3 regions of the Streptomyces sp. NPDC053665 genome follow, and region 1 is predicted to be linked to each of the others. Evidence: riboswitches for the same ligand, from Rfam matches in the RefSeq annotation. Region 1 holds a riboswitch; each other region holds the start of a gene.
The links. A riboswitch is a leader RNA that binds a small molecule or an ion and turns the genes downstream of it on or off. The one in region 1 is predicted to bind cyclic di-AMP.
Positions count from the first base shown of each region.

Region 2: another riboswitch for cyclic di-AMP. It lies ahead of ACZ6ZN_RS13505 (transglycosylase SLT domain-containing protein); the one in region 1 lies ahead of ACZ6ZN_RS07110 (M23 family metallopeptidase).
Region 3: another riboswitch for cyclic di-AMP. It lies ahead of ACZ6ZN_RS20135 (M23 family metallopeptidase); the one in region 1 lies ahead of ACZ6ZN_RS07110 (M23 family metallopeptidase).

Region 1 covers NZ_JBVJKK010000001.1:1,622,683-1,628,984, reverse strand. The annotation lists gene ACZ6ZN_RS07125 (DNA gyrase/topoisomerase IV subunit A) at 1-1,457, opposite strand, end outside; gene ACZ6ZN_RS07120 (M16 family metallopeptidase) at 1,676-3,046, shown strand; gene ACZ6ZN_RS07115 (M16 family metallopeptidase) at 3,043-4,431, shown strand; cyclic di-AMP (ydaO/yuaA leader) riboswitch at 4,623-4,787, shown strand; gene ACZ6ZN_RS07110 (M23 family metallopeptidase) at 4,801-5,589, shown strand; gene ACZ6ZN_RS07105 (GntR family transcriptional regulator) at 5,786-6,302, shown strand, end outside.
Region 2 covers NZ_JBVJKK010000003.1:126,267-132,568, forward strand. The annotation lists gene ACZ6ZN_RS13490 (glycosyltransferase family 2 protein) at 1-1,067, opposite strand, end outside; gene ACZ6ZN_RS13495 (GNAT family N-acetyltransferase) at 1,089-2,159, opposite strand; gene ACZ6ZN_RS13500 (HAD family hydrolase) at 2,346-3,194, shown strand; gene ACZ6ZN_RS13505 (transglycosylase SLT domain-containing protein) at 3,158-3,958, opposite strand; cyclic di-AMP (ydaO/yuaA leader) riboswitch at 3,962-4,131, opposite strand; gene ACZ6ZN_RS13510 (polyprenyl synthetase family protein) at 4,639-5,649, shown strand; gene ACZ6ZN_RS13515 (LolA family protein) at 5,879-6,302, shown strand, end outside.
Region 3 covers NZ_JBVJKK010000005.1:19,093-25,394, forward strand. The annotation lists gene trmB (tRNA (guanosine(46)-N7)-methyltransferase TrmB) at 368-1,210, shown strand; gene ACZ6ZN_RS20125 (PrsW family intramembrane metalloprotease) at 1,268-2,632, shown strand; gene ACZ6ZN_RS20130 (aldo/keto reductase) at 2,776-3,729, opposite strand; gene ACZ6ZN_RS20135 (M23 family metallopeptidase) at 3,901-4,932, opposite strand; cyclic di-AMP (ydaO/yuaA leader) riboswitch at 4,945-5,100, opposite strand; tRNA gene ACZ6ZN_RS20140 (tRNA-Met) at 5,447-5,520, opposite strand; gene ACZ6ZN_RS20145 (dihydrofolate reductase family protein) at 5,587-6,302, opposite strand, start outside.

The DNA of each region.
Region 1 (6,302 bases):
GCGGCCAGTTCCGAGGAGACCAGCTTGCGCAGCTCCGCGTCCGAGTCGAGGATCCGGGTCAGCTCCTCGATCTCCGCGTTGAGCCGGTCCTTCTCCGTCTCCAGCTCGATGCGGTCGTACCGGGTCAGCCGGCGCAGCGGCGTGTCGAGGATGTACTGCGTCTGCACCTCGCTCAGCGAGAAGTGCTCCATCAGGCGCTGCTTGGCCTGGGCGGAGTTCTCGCTGGAGCGGATCAGGCGGATGACCTCGTCGATGTCCAGCAGGGCCGTCAGCAGGCCCTCGACCAGGTGCAGCCGGTCGCGCTTCTTGCCGCGGCGGAACTCCGAGCGCCGCCGCACCACGGTGAAGCGGTGGTCGAGGTAGACCTCCAGCAGCTCCTTCAGGCCCAGCGTGAGCGGCTGGCCGTCGACCAGGGCGACGTTGTTGATGCCGAAGGACTCCTCCATCGGCGTCAGCTTGTACAGCTGCTCCAGGACCGCCTCCGGCACGAAGCCGTTCTTGATCTCGATGACCAGGCGCAGCCCGTGCTCGCGGTCGGTGAGGTCCTTGACGTCGGCGATGCCCTGGAGCTTCTTCGAGCCGACCAGGTCCTTGATCTTGGCGATGACCTTCTCGGGGCCGACCGCGAAGGGCAGCTCGGTGACGATCAGGCCCTTGCGGCGGGCTGTGACCTGCTCCACCGCCACGGTCGCGCGGATCTTGAACGTGCCCCGGCCGCTCTCGTAGGCGTCCCGGATGCCGGACAGGCCGACGATGCGGCCGCCGGTGGGCAGGTCCGGACCGGGGACGTGCTTCATCAGGGCGTCGAGGTCCGCGTTCGGGTGCCTGATCAGGTGGCGGGCCGCGGCGATGACCTCGCGCAGGTTGTGCGGCGGCATGTTCGTCGCCATGCCGACCGCGATGCCCGAGGCGCCGTTGACCAGCAGGTTCGGGAAGGCGGCGGGCAGCGCGGCCGGTTCCTGCTCCTGGCCGTCGTAGTTGGGGTTGAAGTCGACGGTGTCCTCGTCGATCGACTCCGTCATCAGGCTCGTCGCCTCGGCCATGCGGCACTCGGTGTACCGCATGGCGGCCGGCGGGTCGTCGTTGCCCAGCGAGCCGAAGTTGCCGTGGCCGTCCACCAGGGGGACGCGCATGGAGAACGGCTGGGCCATGCGCACCAGGGCGTCGTAGATCGACGCGTCGCCGTGCGGGTGCAGCTTGCCCATCACCTCGCCGACGACACGGGCGCACTTGACGTACCCCCGCTCGGGGCGCAGGCCCATCTCGCTCATCTGGTACACGATGCGCCGGTGCACCGGCTTGAGACCGTCGCGGGCGTCCGGCAGGGCCCGGGAGTAGATGACCGAGTACGCGTACTCGAGGAAGGAGCCCTGCATCTCGTCGACGACGTCGATGTCGAGGATCCGCTCCTCGTACGAGTCGTCGGGCGGCGGGGTCTTCGTGCTGCGGCGGGCCATCGCTGCCGGCTCCTTGCTGCTGCGATCCAGATCTGACGCGGACCATTGTGGACCGCCGCACTGACAAGCGGGACCAGGCCCCGGGGCAAGCGGCGCCCGCGCCCCCGGAACGAGGCCGGCACCGGGAACTTCACCAGGGCTTCGCGCGCTTGCATACAGTGGCAGGACCGGCACGAATCCGCGGTTGTGAAGACCGCTCCGCGATCGAAGGGACGTACATGCCCATGGGTCACACGGCCACAGCCCAGGCAGGCTCCGGAGGCCTGACAGCGACCGAGCACCGCCTGGCCAACGGCTTGCGCGTGGTGCTCTCCGAGGACCACCTGACCCCCGTCGCGGCGGTGTGCCTCTGGTACGACGTCGGCTCGCGCCACGAAGTCAAGGGGCGTACGGGCCTGGCTCACCTTTTCGAGCACTTGATGTTCCAGGGGTCCGCGCAGGTCAAGGGCAACGGCCACTTCGAGCTGGTCCAGGGCGCGGGCGGCTCGCTGAACGGCACCACGAGCTTCGAGCGGACCAACTACTTCGAGACCATGCCCGCCCACCAGCTGGAGCTCGCCCTCTGGCTGGAGGCCGACCGCATGGGCTCCCTGCTGGCCGCCCTCGACGAGGAGTCGATGGAGAACCAGCGCGACGTCGTCAAGAACGAGCGCCGCCAGCGTTACGACAACGTCCCCTACGGCACCGCCTTCGAGAAGCTCACCGCCCTCGCCTACCCGGAGGGCCATCCCTACCACCACACCCCGATCGGCTCGATGGCCGACCTGGACGCGGCGACCCTGGAGGACGCACGCGCGTTCTTCCGCACCTACTACGCGCCGAACAACGCCGTGCTCTCCGTGGTCGGCGACATCGACCCCGAGCAGACGCTGGCCTGGGTCGAGAAGTACTTCGGCTCCATCCCCGGCCACGACGGCAAGCCCGCCCCGCGCGACGGCTCCCTGCCGGAGACCATCGGCGAGCAGCTGCGCGAGGTCGTCGAGGAGGAGGTCCCGGCGCGTGCCCTGATGGCCGCCTACCGGCTGCCGCACGACGGCACACGCGCGTGCGACGCCGCCGACCTGGCCCTGACCGTCCTCGGCGGCGGCGAGTCCTCCCGGCTGTACAACCGCCTGGTGCGGCGCGACCGTACGGCCGTCGCGGCCGGGTTCGGCCTGCTGCGGCTGGCCGGGGCGCCCTCGCTGGGCTGGCTGGACGTCAAGACGTCCGGTGACGTGGAGGTGCCGGTGATCGAGGCCGCCATCGACGAGGAGCTCGCCCGGTTCGCCGAGGAGGGCCCCACGGCCGAGGAGATGGAGCGCGCCCAGGCCCAGTTGGAGCGCGAGTGGCTGGACCGCCTCGGCACGGTCGCGGGCCGCGCCGACGAACTGTGCCGGTACGCCGTGCTGTTCGGTGACCCCCAGCTCGCCCTGACCGCCGTCCAGCGCGTGCTGGAGGTCACGGCCGAGGAGGTCCAGGAGGTCGCCAAGGCCCGCCTGCGCCCCGACAACCGCGCGGTGCTCGTCTACGAGCCCGTCGCCGACGAGACCGACGATGCCGGGGACACCGCACCCGCGGCCGGCGACGAGAACGAGGAGGCGGCCAAGTGACCGAGCTCGCCACGATGGACTTCCACCCCCGGCCGCAGGCGGGCGAGGCCAAGCCCTGGGCCTTCCCGGCCCCGGAGCGCGGCACTCTCGGCAACGGCCTGACGGTCCTGCGCTGCCACCGCCCCGGCCAGCAGGTCGTCGCCGTCGAGGTGCTGCTGCACGCGCCCCTGGACGCCGAGCCGGCCGGCCTGGACGGCGTCGCCACGATCATGGCGCGGGCCTTCTCCGAGGGCACCGACAAGCACTCCGCCGAGGAGTTCGCGGCCGAACTGGAGCGCGCGGGCGCCACCCTGGACGCGCACGCCGACCACCCCGGGGTCCGGATCAGCCTGGAGGTCCCGGCCTCCCGGCTCGAGAAGGGGCTCGGTCTGCTGGCCGACGCCCTGAGGGCGCCCGCGTTCGCGGACAGCGAGATCGAGCGGCTGGTCCGCAACCGCCTCGACGAGATCCCGCACGAGCTGGCCAATCCCTCGCGCCGGGCCGCCAAGGAGCTGTCCCGGCAGCTGTTCCCGGCGGACTCGCGCATGTCGCGGCCCCGGCAGGGCGGCGAGGAGACCGTCGCCGCGATCGACTCCGCGGCCGTACGCGGCTTCTACGAGAAGCACGTCCGGCCCGCCACGGCCACCGCCGTCGTCGTCGGCGACCTCACCGGCATCGACCTCGACGCCCTGCTCGGTGACACGCTGGGCGCCTGGACCGGCTCCCGTGCCGAGCCGCGTCCGGTGCCGCCGGTCACCGCCGACGACCGGGGCCGGGTCGTCATCGTCCACCGCCCGGGCGCCGTCCAGACGCAGCTGCTCATCGGCCGCACCGGCCCGGACCGGCACGACCGCGTCTGGCCCGCCCAGGTGCTCGGCACGTACTGCCTCGGCGGCACCCTGACGTCCCGTCTGGACCGCGTGCTGCGCGAGGAGAAGGGCTACACCTACGGGGTGCGGGCGTTCGCCCAGGTCCTGCGGTCCGCCCCGGACGGCACCGGCGCCTCGATGCTCGCCATCAGCGGTTCGGTGGACACGCCCAACACCGGTCCCGCCCTGCAGGACCTGTGGACCGTGCTGCGCACCCTGGCGGCCGAGGGGCTGACCGACGCCGAGCGGGACGTCGCCGTGCAGAACCTGGTCGGCGTCGCGCCGCTGAAGTACGAGACGGCGGCGGCCGTCGCCTCCACGCTGGCCGACCAGGTCGAGCAGCACCTGCCCGACGACTACCAGGCGGCGCTGTACCGGCAGCTCGCCGCGACCGGCACCGTGGAGGCCACCGCGGCGGTCGTCAGCGCCTTCCCCGTGGACCGTCTGGTGACCGTGCTCGTCGGTGACGCGACGCAGATCAAGGCGCCCGTCGAGGCCCTCGGCATCGGCGAAGTCTCGGTCGTCACCGCGGAGTAGGGCACACGCGCGCGGGAGCCCTGGTTGTCATCGAAGGCACCAGGGCTCCCTTATGCCCGAATTGGTACGGAGGAGGCCCGTCTGCCCTGTGGGATGCGCTACAAAAGGCGGGTTTCGTTTGGGAATTGAAAGCGGCGCCGCTTAGCGTCATCCGGGCTGTTCGTCAGGCAGTGCGCCGCACCCGCGGCACCGGACAGTCATCGCCGAGTCCCCGTACGGCGCGAGCCAGGGGAGCCGGGGACCCAACCGCAGTCCCTGGGGTGAATCGGACGCCCGCGCGAGCCGCGAGGGGGTCCGTAGGAGACCTTCCTGCTCCGAACCCGTCAGCTAACCCGGTAGGCGAGAAGGAAGGAAAGGACCAGCCACTTCATGGCGTTCACCCGCGCCACCGGGAAGCACCGTCGCCCCAGCCGCCTCCAGCGCGGCACGGCCCGTGCGGCGGGCGTCGCGGCTCTCGCCACGACCGGCGTCATCGGCACCGTGGCCGCTCCGGCCGCCTTCGCCGCCGAGCCGGCTCCCGAGCAGACCGGTCTCACCCCCGTCGTCACCATGGGCGACACCGTCGCCGAGCAGATCGACGCCCAGGCCGTCGCGCAGAAGCAGGCGGCCGAGGAGGCCGCCGCGAAGAAGAAGGCCGAGGAGGCCGCGCGCGAGCGGGCCGCCGAGGCGGCCAAGAAGGCCAAGGAAGCCGCCGAGAAGGCGCGCGAGGCCAAGGAGCGCGCCGCCCGCGAGGCCGAGCGCAAGCGCCTGAACACCTTCGTGTCCCCGATCTCCGGCTCGTACGTGTCGACCAGCTACCAGGCCAGCAGTGGCCTGTGGTCCTCCGGCAGCCACACCGGCGTCGACTTCCACGCCGCGACCGGCACCTCGGTCCACTCCGTCGGCGCCGGTACGGTCGTCGAGGCCGGCTGGGGCGGCGCGTACGGCAACCAGGTCGTGATCAAGATGAACGACGGCACGTACACCCAGTACGGCCACCTGTCGTCCATCGGCGTCTCGGTCGGCCAGCAGGTCACCCCCGGTCAGCAGATCGGCCTGTCCGGCGCGACCGGCAACGTCACCGGCCCGCACCTGCACTTCGAGGCCCGCACGAGCCCCGAGTACGGCTCCGACATGGACCCCGTCGCCTACCTCCGCTCGCACGGCGTCAACCTCTGACGTCACCCCGAGTTCCGTGAAAGCCCCGGCCCGCAGGCCGGGGCTTTTCGCGTCCCGGACGGCTCGTCGTCCAAAAACTTCTCCCTGATTTCCGTCCGCCGCCGGAAAGTGCGGCACATTGCCATAGAGTCACTCGCAATGAAGAGCCGTGGAGCGCGCGTCGGCGTTTTCCCCGGGAATCAGACGGAGGTCGGTCATGCGCATTCCCGCGCACTCGGTGTGCACCGCCATCCGGGACGACATCGTCGCCGGCGTCCACGCGCGCGGGGCCCGGCTCACCGAGGAGCTGCTGGCCCGCCGCTACGGCGTCTCCCGCGTTCCCGTGCGGGAGGCCCTGCGCACCCTGGAGGCCGAGGGCTTCGTGGTGACCAGACGGCACGCGGGCGCCTGCGTCGCCGAACCCACCGAGCAGGAGGCCGCCGACCTGCTGCAGATGCGGCTGCTGCTGGAGCCGCTCGGTGCGGCCCGGGCCGCGCAGCGCCGCACCGAGGCCCATCTCAAGGTCCTGCGCGGCCTGGTCCGGCTGGGCCGGGAGCGGGCGCGCCAGGGCGGCGGCGACGACCTGCGCTCCCTGGACGGCTGGTTCCACGAGACGCTGGCCCAGGCCTGCGGGAGCCCCGCGCTGACCGCGGTGCTCACCCAGCTCCGGCACAAGATCGCCTGGATGTACACGGTCGAGGCGCCGCCCGGCCCGGTGGAGTCGTGGAACGAGC
Region 2 (6,302 bases), on a different contig from region 1:
GGCAGCAGCCCGGGCCGGTTCACCAGGACCGCCGTGAGGTAGGCGGTGAGCCCGGCCCCGTAGCCGTAGGCCTGGGTCTCCAGGTCCCGCCAGGTCTCCCGGTGGTGGTGCCAGACCAGGGCGTACGGCGTGTAGTGCAGCCGGTGGCCCTGGGCCAGGACGCGGACGAAGCCGTACAGGTCGTCCCCGCCCCGGGCGGCCGTCCCCGCCCCGGTGGCCGGGTCGAAACCGCCCACCTCGCGCAGCACCCGGGTCCGGAACGCCATGTTGGCGCCGGAGCCGAACCGCCCCGCCGTGAACGGGAACAGCGGCTCGTCGCCCGGGGGCCTCGCCGGGTCGTACGTCCTCGGGGTGAATCCCTTGGCGAAGCCGCCGTGGCTCTCCAGCAGCACCTGGGCCGGGGTGGTGAGCCGCGCGGGCAGGATCAGGCCGGTGGCGCAGCCGAGCCGGGCGTCCGCGGAGAACGGCGCGGTCAGCTCGGTCAGCCAGCGCGGGTCGGCGACCACGTCGTCGTCGGTGAAGGCCACCACCTCGCCCGTCACGGCGGCCAGCCCCGCGTTGTGCGCGGCTGCGAGCCCCGGAACGGGCTCGCAGACGTACCGCACGCGCTCGGCGTACTTCCGCTCGATCAGCTCCCGCGTCCCGTCCGTCACGGGCGCGTTGTCGACGACGACGATCTCGAAGCGCGGGTGGTCCTGCGCCAGCAGGGAGTCCAGCGCCCTGGCCAGGTGCCCGGTGCGTTCCCGCGTGGCCACCACGACGCTCGTGGACGGCGGCGCCCCGAGCCGCTCCGGCTCCTCGCCGGGTGCCGCCGCGCACTCCACCGCCGCCCGGGCCGCCAGCACGGCCTTCGGGTCCGCCCCCTCGGGTACCCGTGCGAGCAGCGTGCCCACGGGCCTGCCGCCCTTGCGCACCAGCACGAACACCTCGCCGGACGTCACCGGCGCACTGCCCGGACCCGGGACGAGCACCGCCTCCTCGGCACCCAGGTCCAGCTCGGCGACCTGCACCGCCCCGACGGCCAGGAACCGCCGTATCTCTACCCGCGCACGTGCCGTACGGGCCATGCGCCCTCCCCCCCACTCGTGTCAGGTACGGCGCAGCCGGGCCGCGCCCTTCAGGGTCCGTGCCGCCAGTGCCGCCAGCCGCGGCCGGGCGCGGACGAAGCCGTGCGCGCGGCGTACCGGCTCACGGCGCAGCCAGTGCAGTGCCGCGCCCGCCCCCGGCCGCAGCACCGCGCCCTCGTACACGGGCAGTTCGCCCGTCTTCAGTGCGTCCTTGTACTCGGCGGCGCCCCGCCCCAGGTCGAGGGTGGTGACGCCCTCGGCCGCCGCCGCCTCGGCCATGCGCAGATGCAGCACCAGACCGGGCGAGAACCTGGCGAACTCCGGGTCGTAGGCCGGGAACCAGCAGGCCAGGACCGAGGCCGAACGCAGTCCGAAGTGCGCCGCGACGGGCCGCTCACCGGCGTACAGCACGGACAGCGTGCCGCTGCACTGCGCGGCCCGGGTCCGGGCCAGCTGCCCGACGAGCCGGGTGATCCACTCCTGTGCGAACCGGTCCCGGCGGCCGGTCCTGCGGTACTGCGCCGACTTCCACTCCATGAGCGTGCGCAGCGCGGCCGGGTCGCGTTCGTCGAACACGAACCGCAGGGCGCCCACCTGCCGGCCCAGCCGGCGCTCCTTGGCCAGGGTCGTCTTGAGGAACTTCGGCGACTGGCCGCGCAGCACCGACTCGTAGGTCTCGTAGCCCTTCTCCACGTCGATGACGAACGTGGCGTGCTCCTCGGCCGCGTGCCCGACGAACAGCCGCTGCCCCGCCTCCAGGTTGTCGAAGGCGAAACTCGACAGCGAGCAGGCCCGCAGCAGTTCGCCCGTCTCCAGTGCCAGACCCGGCCGCAGGACGGCGCCCTGGGCGTCGGAGACACCGAGCCCGATGGCCCGGCCCTGCCCCAACGGGCCCCGCTCGTACGGCAGGAAGCCGACCGGTTCGGCCCCGTCCCGCACCACGGCGACGCGGGCCTGTGGCCTCACCCGGCCGACGGCCTCGGTGAACTCCGGTTCCATGAAGGGGTTGCGCGGCGCCCCCGATGCGGCGCGCAGCGCACGCCAGCGCTCCCGTTCCTCTTCACCGAGCTCCCCGGGCCCGGCCACACGAATGCGTCCACTGCTCAACCCGACCCCCCGATCAAGTCCCCCCTGGACACAGGGAAGGTACCGCCCGGGACGGTCCCTCGGGTAGGTAGCGGAGCAAGTTGTTGCCAACCGGTGCAGAGGCCCTCAACCGGGCAATCGGCGTCCGCCGCGCGATGAAACGAAGGGGCCCGCTGTCCGTATTCTCTGATCATGGCCGCACCCCTCGCGTATTCACTCATCGCCACTGATCTGGACGGGACGTTGCTGCGCGGCGACGACACCCTGTCCGACCGGTCTCTCGCCGTGCTCGCGCGGGTGGCGGACGCCGGCGCCCAGCACCTCGTGGTGACGGGCCGCCCGGCGCCGAGAGTGCGGCCGCTCCTGGACGACCTGCGCTGCACGGGGCTCGCGGTGTGCGGGCAGGGCGCGCAGGTGTACGACGCCGGCGCGGACCGGCTGCTGTGGTCCATCACGCTGGACCGGGAACTCGCGGAGACGGCCCTCGGCAAGATCGAGGCCGAAGTGGGTCAGGTGTACGCGGCGGTCGACCAGGACGGCGTGGACGGCCTGACGCTGATCGAGCCGGGCTACCTCATGCCGCACCCGACCCTGCCCGCCGTGCGGGTCGACCGGCGCGACGACCTGTGGGGCGAGCCGATCAGCAAGGTGCTGCTGCGCCATCCCTACCTGTCGGACGACGAACTGGCGGCGACGGCCCGGTCGGTGGTCGGCTCACTGGCGACGGTGACGATGTCCGGGCCGGGCACGGTGGAGTTGCAGCCGTGCGGGGTGACCAAGGCGACGGGGCTGGCGCTGGCCGCCGAGCACCTGGGGCTGCGGCCCGCGGACACCCTGGCCTTCGGTGACATGCCCAACGACATCCCGATGTTCGACTGGGCCGCCCGCGGGGTGGCGATGGCCAACGCCCATCCCGAGCTGAAGGCGGTGGCCGACGAGGTCACCGCGTCGAACGAGGACGACGGCATCGCCGTCGTCCTCGAGCGACTGCTGGACGAGGCGGCTCAGTACGGGCCGTTGACGTTGTCGATCGAGCCGTAGCGGTCGGCCGCGTAGTTGCAGGCCGCCGTGATGTTGGCGACCGGGTCGTACGGGTCGAAGGGGGTGCCGTCCACGTGGTACGCGGCGAAGGTCGGGTCGATGACCTGGAGCAGGCCCTTGGACGGGGTGCCCGCGACCGCGTTCGAGTCCCAGTTGTTGATCGCCAGGGGGTTGCCGGACGACTCGCGCATGATGTTGCGGTGGATGCCGTCGTAGGAGCCCGGGATCCCCTTCTGCGCCATGATGTCCAGCGCCTCGCGGATCCAGCCGTCCAGGTTGTCCGCGTAGGTCTTCGTCGAGGCCTGGGTGGCCTGGGCGACGCCGCCGGCGGGCTTCGCGGCCGGCTGGGCGGCGGGCTTCGCGGCCGACTCGGCCGGGGCCGGCGACGTGGTCGCCTTCTTCTCCGGGGCGGCGGCCTCGGCGCCCTTCACCTTCAGCTTCAGACCGGGGTGGATCAGCTTCGGGTTGTCGCCGACGGCGGCGCGGTTGTCCTTGTACAGCTGCTTCCAGCCGCCCTGGACGTCGTACGTGTCGGCGATGCGGTAGAGCGTGTCGCCCTTGGTCACGGTGTACGTGAGCGACTTCGCGGGCTGGGCGGCCTGCGGCAGGACGTGCGCGGCGGGCGCGCTCTGCGGCTCGGCGGCGACGGCGTGGGCCGCGCCGAGGAGCGGGAGGGCCAGGGCCGCCCCGCCGGTGCCGGCTGCGACGACACCACGGGTGATCGGGTTCCTTCGGGGGCGACGGTGCGTGCCTCGTCCGGGCATGGCGATGTTCCTCTCCGGCGCCTGCGAGGTGAGCTGTCGGGTTCGGGCCGGGAGGTGCCCGGCCGCGTACGGCACCGTGTGCCGTGCGCGGCTTCACCCCGAGCCGTTCCGCTGTGCGGACCGGCGACTTACCTGGGTCCCCCGCTCCTGCCCTGCGTGAGTGATCGGTTGATGGGTGTCCGGGCGGTGGCAGGATTCGGCGTCCGCCGGACAGGGCCGGAACGTATGCGAGAGCACATGTCGGGAACAAGCACGGGAGTCACATATGACGCTTGTTGACCTTGGTCGACCGGTATGGGGCACCTTGATCCTTTGCGTTCGCCAAGGCTCAACTCGCTTTCCCGGTGCGGCCGTACGTGTCGCCTTCCAAGGTCGGGCGTGAAAGGGTGGGGGTGACCCAACTCACTGATCACGTCTCGTGGAGCAAATTCCGCAAACAAGGATTTGCATACTCAGAAGGGCAAATCCGGCATGAGCCGCTTGCTCCGGGTAAGTCGATAAATGTCTGTTCTTATGACCTGATCGAAAACATCGCGGTCCTGATCGGATACCACCCGGCCTGTAACCATGGGCGCTGGCGGTGATCGAAACGTGACCGGATACGCTGACTCGAGTGAGGGCAGCGACCTATCGACAATCCGCGTAAGCACCGCCAGACACCAGCAGACAGGAGACCCCTCGTGACCGACGTCGGGCCGTTCGGGCTGAGCGTGCGGGACCAGGCTCTGGAAGCCGATGTCCAGGCCGGACTGACGGCTGTCGAGGAAGGCTTGCTCGAGGCCACCAAGAGCGAGGTGCCCTTCATCACGGAGGCCGCCCAGCACCTGGTGCGCGCCGGCGGCAAGCGGTTCAGGCCGCTGCTGGTGATGCTCGCCGCCCAGTTCGGCGACCGGCACGCGCCGGGCATCGTGCCCTCGGCGGTCGTCGTCGAGCTCACCCACCTCGCCACGCTGTACCACGACGACGTGATGGACGAGGCCGCCGTGCGCCGCGGCGTCGAGAGCGCGAACACCCGCTGGGGCAACTCCGTCGCGGTCCTCACCGGCGACTTCCTCTTCGCCCGCGCCTCGCACATCCTGGCCGATCTCGGCCCGGAGGCCGTGCGGGTGCAGGCCGAGGCGTTCGAACGGCTGGTGACCGGGCAGATCCTGGAGACCGCCGGACCGCAGGACGGCCGCGACCCCGTCGAGCACTACCTCGACGTGCTGGGCGGCAAGACCGGCTCCCTGATCGCCGTGTCCTGCCGCTTCGGCGCGATGATGTCCGGCGCCGACGAGACGGTCGTGCACGTGCTGACGCAGTACGGCGAGCGGCTCGGCGTCGCCTTCCAGCTCGCGGACGACGTCCTGGACATCGCCTCCGACTCCCACGAGTCCGGCAAGACCCCCGGCACCGACCTGCGCGAGGGCATCCCCACCCTGCCGGTGCTCCGGCTGCGCGAGCGGGCCGCCCGGCTCGGCCTCGCCGAGGACGTCGCCCTGTGCGAGCTGCTCGACTCCGACCTCACCGATGACGCCCGGCACGCCGAGGCCCTGCGGCTGCTGCGCGCCCACCCGGCGCTGGAGCAGGCCCGCCAGGACACCGTCCGCTACGCCCAGGACGCCCGTTCGGCGCTGGCGCCGCTGCCCGAGTGCGCCGCGAAGACGGCGCTGCTGGAGCTGTGCGACGCCGTGGTGCACCGCGCCGGTTAGCCCCGCCTCCCCCCGACCCCTACGGGTCGGGGGAGAAGCCGCCCCCGCGTGTCATACCCCAGCAGTACGCGGAGTTGAGCCCGCGGTCTGACGTATCCGCCCGGCCGATTTGGTCAGATGGGAACCACGGAAGACACCACTCCTCACCTGTTCGGGTGAGAACGGCGGCTCACGGACGAGTGCGTGGACGACACGGACGGCCGCCGCCGACCATGGAGGTAGGGCACACATGGCACCGTACGCATCCGACGACAGCACGACCGGCGGGGAGGCCGACGAGCGGCAGTCCCGGCGGCGCAAGGCCGCCCGCTACGTCGTCCCGGTCACCGTGATCGGGGTGGCGGCCGCGACGATCGGCCTGGTCCCGGCGCTCGCCGACTCCGGCGACCCCGACCTTCCGGAGATCACCGCCCAGCAGCTCGTCGAGAAGATCGCGAAGTCGGACGTCGAGCAGCTGTCCGGCACGGTGAAGATCACCACGGACCTCGGTCTGCCGAACCTCGGCGGCCTGGAGTCCGGTCTGCTCTCCGGCGCCGCGGGCGGCGGCGACGGCTCCTCCGCCGACCCGACCACCAAGCTCACCGAACTGGCCTCCGGCACGCACACCCTGCGCGTCGCCGCCGACGGCCCGGACCGGCAGAAGCTGTCCCTGG
Region 3 (6,302 bases), on a different contig from region 1:
GTGAGGGCACCGCGGGCGCAGCAGATGCGCGGCGTCGATGCCGAGGCCAGATAGGCCCGCAACCCGGCGTAGCGGGGTGCCGCCGCGCCCACCCTCCCCCAAGCTCTCGGCTTCGCTCGAGCAGGGGGGACCCCCATCGCCCCTAGCGGCACGCATGCCCGCAGCGACGGGACAGCCGCCATGCCACGCAAGGGGACGTGTCGGGGGGTGTCCGCCCGCAGCTGGTTGGCGCGTCGACGGACAGTGAGTCGGTGTGACACCCCATCGCGCCGTTCCGAGGACGGACACCCCCCGGCGCGGCCCCGACCCACCACCGGCGCCAGGCGAAGCACAGGCGAAGCACCACGGCCGTAAAATCGGGACCACTGTGTCTGACTCCGCGAACACCCCCGAAACCCCGAGCCCTCACCCGCACACCCCGGGTGGCTCCCTCCGCCACACCCGGGCCAAGGGCGAGCCGCGTTTCCCCGACGGACCGAAGCCGGACCCGGCCGGGTCGCACTTCGAGCGGCGCATCCGGAGTTTCCAGCCCCGGCGCAGCCGGGTGACGGCGGGCCAGGCCGACGCCCTGCAGCGGCTGTGGCCGAAGTGGGGCCTCGACATCGACGGCCACGCCCTCGACCTGCGCGACCTCTTCGGCGACGACCACCCCGTCGTCCTGGAGATCGGCTTCGGCATGGGCGAGGCCACGGCCCAGATGGCCGCGGCGGACCCCACGACCAACGTCCTCGCCGTCGACGTCCACACGCCCGGCCAGGGCAACCTGCTCAACCTCGCCGACCACAACGGCCTGTCCAACATCCGCGTCGGCAACGGCGACGCGATCATCCTGCTGCGCGAGATGCTCGCCCCGGACTCCCTCGACGGCCTGCGCGTCTACTTCCCCGACCCGTGGCCCAAGAAGCGGCACCACAAGCGCCGGCTCATCCAGCCCGACTTCCTGACCCTCGCCGCCACCCGGCTGCGCCCCGGCGCGCTGCTGCACTGCGCCACCGACTGGGAGCCGTACGCCGAACAGATGCTCGACGTCCTCACCGCTCACCCCGACTTCGAGAACACCCAGGCCGACGGCGGTTTCGCCCCGCGCCCCGACTTCCGGCCGCTGACCCGTTTCGAGGGCCAGGGACTGGACAAGGGACATGTCGTGAACGACCTCCTGTTCCGGCGCGTACCACACGCGGACCAACCCCAGCCCTCCGCCGGCGCCTGACCGCGCCCGTCACCTCCCGCCTGCGGACGGCGCCCCTCCGTCGTTAGGGTCGAAGCCGTGGCCACCAGTTCCCCGTTTCCGTATCCCAGCGGACCCGCCGACGGCACCCCCGTCGGCGGGTCCCTGCGGCACGCGCACTGGTGGCAGCGCCCCTGGGTGCGCTACGGCGCGCCCAGCACCCTCCTCGCGATATCCGGCCTGGTCATCCTCGCCCTGGTGCGCGAGGAGACCGGCACGGAAGGGTTCCTGGTCGGGCTGGGCCTGGCCGTCCTCCCGGTCCCCCTGCTGCTGGCGTCGTTCCGCTGGCTGGACCGGGTCGAACCGGGCCCCTGGCGGAACCTGCTGTTCTGCTTCGCCTGGGGCGCCTGCGCGGCGGCGCTGATAGCGATCGTCGCCAACAGCTTCGCGACGAGATGGATAGCCACGGCCACCGCGGACCCGTCCAGCGCGGACACGCTCGGCGCGACGGTGATAGCGCCGGTGGTCGAGGAGTCCGCCAAGGCGGCGGCCGTCCTGCTGGTCTTCCTGTTCCGGCGCCGCGACTTCACCGGGATCATCGACGGCGTCGTCGTGGCCGGCGTCACGGCGACCGGCTTCGCGTTCACCGAGAACATCCTCTACCTGGGCACCGCCTTCGGCACGGACCAGATGACCGGCGGCACGGGCATCGCGTCCGTCACGGCGGCGACCTTCTTCGTCCGCATCATCATGTCGCCGTTCGCCCACCCCCTGTTCACGGTCCTCACCGGCATCGGCTTCGGCGTCGCCGCGCTCGCCGGGGACCGCGCCCGGTTCCGCCGGGTGGCGTTCCCGCTCGCCGGGCTGCTGCTGGCGATGGGCATGCACGCGATGTGGAACGGCTCCGCGTCGTTCGGCGAGTACGGCTTCTTCGCCGTGTACGCGGCGTTCATGGTGCCGATCTTCGGCCTGCTGACCTGGCTGGTGATCTGGACCCGGCAACGGGAGCTGCGGACCGTGCGCGAGGAGTTGCCCGCGTACGCGGTGGCCGGCTGGCTGGACCCGGCGGAGCCGTACGCGCTGGGCTCGATGCGGGCCCGGCGGATCGCCCGCGCCCACGCCCGGCGCCACGCGGGCAGGGCCGCGGCGCGCGAGGTGGCCCGGTACGAGGCGTACGCGACGTCCCTCGCGTTCCTCCGGCACCGGGCCCGCCGCGGCCGGGCCGGCGCCGGGTTCACCGTCCGCGAGCAGGAACTGCTCGGCGAGCTGTGGCGGCGCCGGGAGGCGGCCCGCCCGGCCCTGGTCCACGCGGCCCGGGTGACCTCCCCGCCACCCCCGGCGATGGCGCCGCCCTGGCCGGTGCACGGGGTGTACGGCGCATACGGCGCAAACAGCGCGCACGGCGCGTACGGCCAGCCCCACCGGCCGGCTCCCCACCCGGCGTACAACCCCTACCGCTCCTGAGCCGCCACGGAGCCGCTACTGAGCCGCTCCAAAACCGCCGCTCAGCCACCACGCAGCCACCACTCAGCCACCACGCAGCCACCACGCAGCCGCCGCTGAGCCGCCACGCAGCCGTCGCTGAGCCGCCGCTCCCCCTCGCTCCGTCAGGCGGAGGCCTCGTCGAGCCGGGCGGTCTCCGCCTCCGTCAGGGTCAGCCGCGCCACCCCCACCAGCGCCGGCAGCTGCTCCACCGTCCGCGCGGAGGCGATCGGCGCGACGACGGTCGGCCGGGCGGCGAGCCACGCCAGGGCGACCGTCGCCACCGGCACCTCGTGCGCCGCGGCGATCTCGTCGAGCGCGTCGAGCACCCGGCGCCCGCGCTCCGTCTCCAGGTGCCTGGCCGCGCCCCCGGCCCGCGCGCTCTCGACGGTCGTGCCGGGCCGGTACTTGCCCGTGAGGAAGCCCGACGCGAGGGCGTAGTACGGCACGGCCGCGAGGCCGCTGCGCTCGGCGAGGTCCTGGAGCCCGCCCTCGTAGGTGTCGCGGGAGACCAGGTTGTAGTGGGGCTGGAGGGCGACGTAGCGGGCCAGTCCCTCGCGGTCGGAGAACTCCAGGGACTCCCGCAGCCGCTCCGCGGAGATGTTGGAGGCGGCGATGTGCCGCACCTTGCCGGCCTTCACGAGCGCGTCGAGGGCGCCGATGATCTCCTCGACGGGCACCTCGGGCCGGTCGTAGTGGGTGTAGTACAGGTCGATGTGGTCGGTACCCAGCCGGCGCAGGGAGGCGTCGGCGGCGGCCTTGATGGTGGCGGCGGACAGCCCCTGGAAGTCGGGGTGCTGGCTCACCTTCGTGGCGACGACGACCTCGGAGCGGTTCCCGCGCGCCCGGAGCCACCGGCCGAGGATGGTCTCGGACTCACCGCCCCGGTTGCCGTCGACCCACGCCGAGTAGACGTCGGCGGTGTCGACGAAGTTGCCACCGGCCGCGGTGTAGGCGTCGAGGACGGCGAAGGACCGGTCCTCGTCGGCGGTCCAGCCGAAGACGTTGCCGCCGAGGGCGAGCGGGAAGACCTCGAGGTCGGAGGAGCCGAGCTTGCGCAGAGTCGTCGTAGCAGTCATACCCGGCGTCAACGACCGTACGGAACGGCCCATTCCGGGAGCCGCACAAAACCCGGGCAAACAAACCCGGGCAAACGAACCCGGGCAAACACCCCGGTCACCGAAAACCGGCAGCCCTGACGCCGGGGGGTCGTCGTCAGGGCTGCCGGTGCTTCGACGGGCGCGGTGCGTCTACGGGGTGAGTCCCTTGCCCCGCAGCCACGCCATGGGGTCGATGCCGCTCGCGGAGCCGCTGGAGTGGACTTCGAGGTGGAGGTGGGCGCCGGTGACGTTGCCGGTGGCGCCGACGCGGCCGATGACGTCGCCCGTGCCGACCTTCTGGCCGACGCTGACGCCGATCGACGACTGGTGCGCGTACCAGATCTCGGTGCCGTCATCGAGGGTGAGGACGGTCTTGTAGCCGTAGGAGCCGTTCCAGCCCGCCTCGGTGATGGTGCCGCTGTGGACCGCCTTGATCGGCGTGCCCGTGGGGGCGGCGAAGTCGAGGCCGGTGTGGTAGCCGGAGGACCAGTAGGCGCCGGCCTGGCCGAAGGTGGAGGTGAGGGTGTACGAGGAGGTCGGCAGCGTGTACTGCTTCGCGAGGGCGGCGAGCCGCTCGGCCTCGGCCTTCTTCTCGGCCGCCTCCTCCGCCTTCTTCTTCGCCTCGGCGGCCTTGGCCTTGGCCTCCTTCTCGGCCTTGGCGACGGCCTCCTGGGCCGCCTTCTCGGCGGCGGCCGCGGCGTCCTGGGCGGCCTTGGTGTCGATCTGGTCCTGCTGGTGCTCGACCTGGGCCATGATCCGGGCGCGCAGGGCCTCACCGGCGCCGTCGGTGCCCGGCTCGGCCTCGGCGGTCGTGGTGCCCAGGCTGCTGAGCGGGGTGGCGGAACCTTCGGGGGTGTCGTCGTCCGAGAGGAGGGAACCCACCGAGGGAAGGTCCGGGACGGAGATCGACACCGGCGGCTTGCCGGTCTGGGCGCTGGCCATGCCGCCCGCGCCGACGGCGGCTATGACGCCGACACCGAGGACGGTGGAGCTGCGGGCGAGTCCTCCGCCGCGCTGCTTGGAGACGCGGTGCCGGCCACGGACGGGGCGGATGGACTCCGCGGTGGGGTTCCACTCCTGGAACGGGCCCTCGTCGGTGCGCTGACGGCCGAAGCCGAAGGTCTCGGGGTCGCGCTGGTCCGCCGCGAACGGGGCAGCGGGGGCAGGCCGGTTGGACGCCACGTGGGCGTGCTCCTTTCCTTCCTTCTCGCCTACCGGGTTAGCTGACGGGTTCGGAGCAGGAAGGTCTCCTACGCGCGTATACCTGCCGTGCTGCCACGGCGGCATCCGCCCGATTCACCCCAAGTGGTGGTTCCCCGGTTCCCTCGCGGGATTCGGCGCGTGCGCACGGAGCCGCCTTCTGTGACGGCTGGGACGACCGCGCTGCGTTATCGAACGTTAATGGATGGCGCGGTGCGTATTCCAGCGCTTCCGCTTGATCATTAACCTTTTTCGCGCGGACCAACCTGCCATGACCGGGGTGAATCGGGCGAGTTGACCGCCTCCCGGGCCTCGCACGGTACTTGACGGTGTGTCAGTTGTTATGCGCTGTGAGGCGGTTCACTCACCGTGTGTGACGGCCGGTCGACGGCTGGAGGGAAACGGCCCGGAAGGCCGGAGAGAAAAGGCCCATGAGGCCGGAGGGACGACGCATCGAGGGCCGGAACCCTTTCGGATTCCGGCCCTCGGCCTTCAGTAGCGGGGACAGGATTTGAACCTGCGACCTCTGGGTTATGAGCCCAGCGAGCTACCGAGCTGCTCCACCCCGCGTCGTTGTGTTCACCAGTGTACGCCATCCGCGGGACGCCTCGCGCACACCCCGTACCGGTGCTGCGCTCAGGTCACCAGATGCCGGTTCGGCGCCTTGGCCCGCTCCTCGTGCTCGGACAGGACGACGACCTGCGCTCCCCCGGCGGCCAGGACTCCGCTGCCGTCGGCCCCGGCCACGAAGGTGTCCGGCTCGCGCCAGGCCGTGACGACCCGCCGCACGCCCGCGTCGAGGATCAGCCGGGCGCAGGGTGCCGGGCGCGAGGCGCGGCGGGCGCAGGGTTCGAGGCTGCTGTAGACGGTCGCCCCGGCCAGCCTGGGGTCGGCCGGGTCGAGCTTGGCCAGGGCCGCCTCCTCGGCGTGCACGACCGGGTCGCCGCCCTCGCGTGAGTGGCCGCGGGCCAGTTCGGTGCCGTCGGCCGCGACCACCACCGCCCCGACGCTGAACGCGGTCCCGGAGGGCGGGCAGTGCTCCGCCAGCTCGCAGGCCGCGGCCAGCCAGTGATGGTCGGCGGCGACCGGGAGCGGCCCGGTGCCGGGGGCGGTCGGTTCGTAGCGCATCAGGACGACGTCCTCGATCCGGCGGGTGTCGAGCAGCCGCAGCCGGCCGGGCGGGTAGCCGCCGGGGCCGAAGAGGCGGGGCGCGGCGGGGTCGCCCACGAAGAGCGGGGCGAGGACCAGCTGGATCTCGTCGGCGAGCTCCTGGGTGAGCAGCTGGGTGTGGATCAGGCCGCCGCCCTCGACCATCAGCCGCCGCACGCCCCGCACGTCGTGCAGGTGGGTGA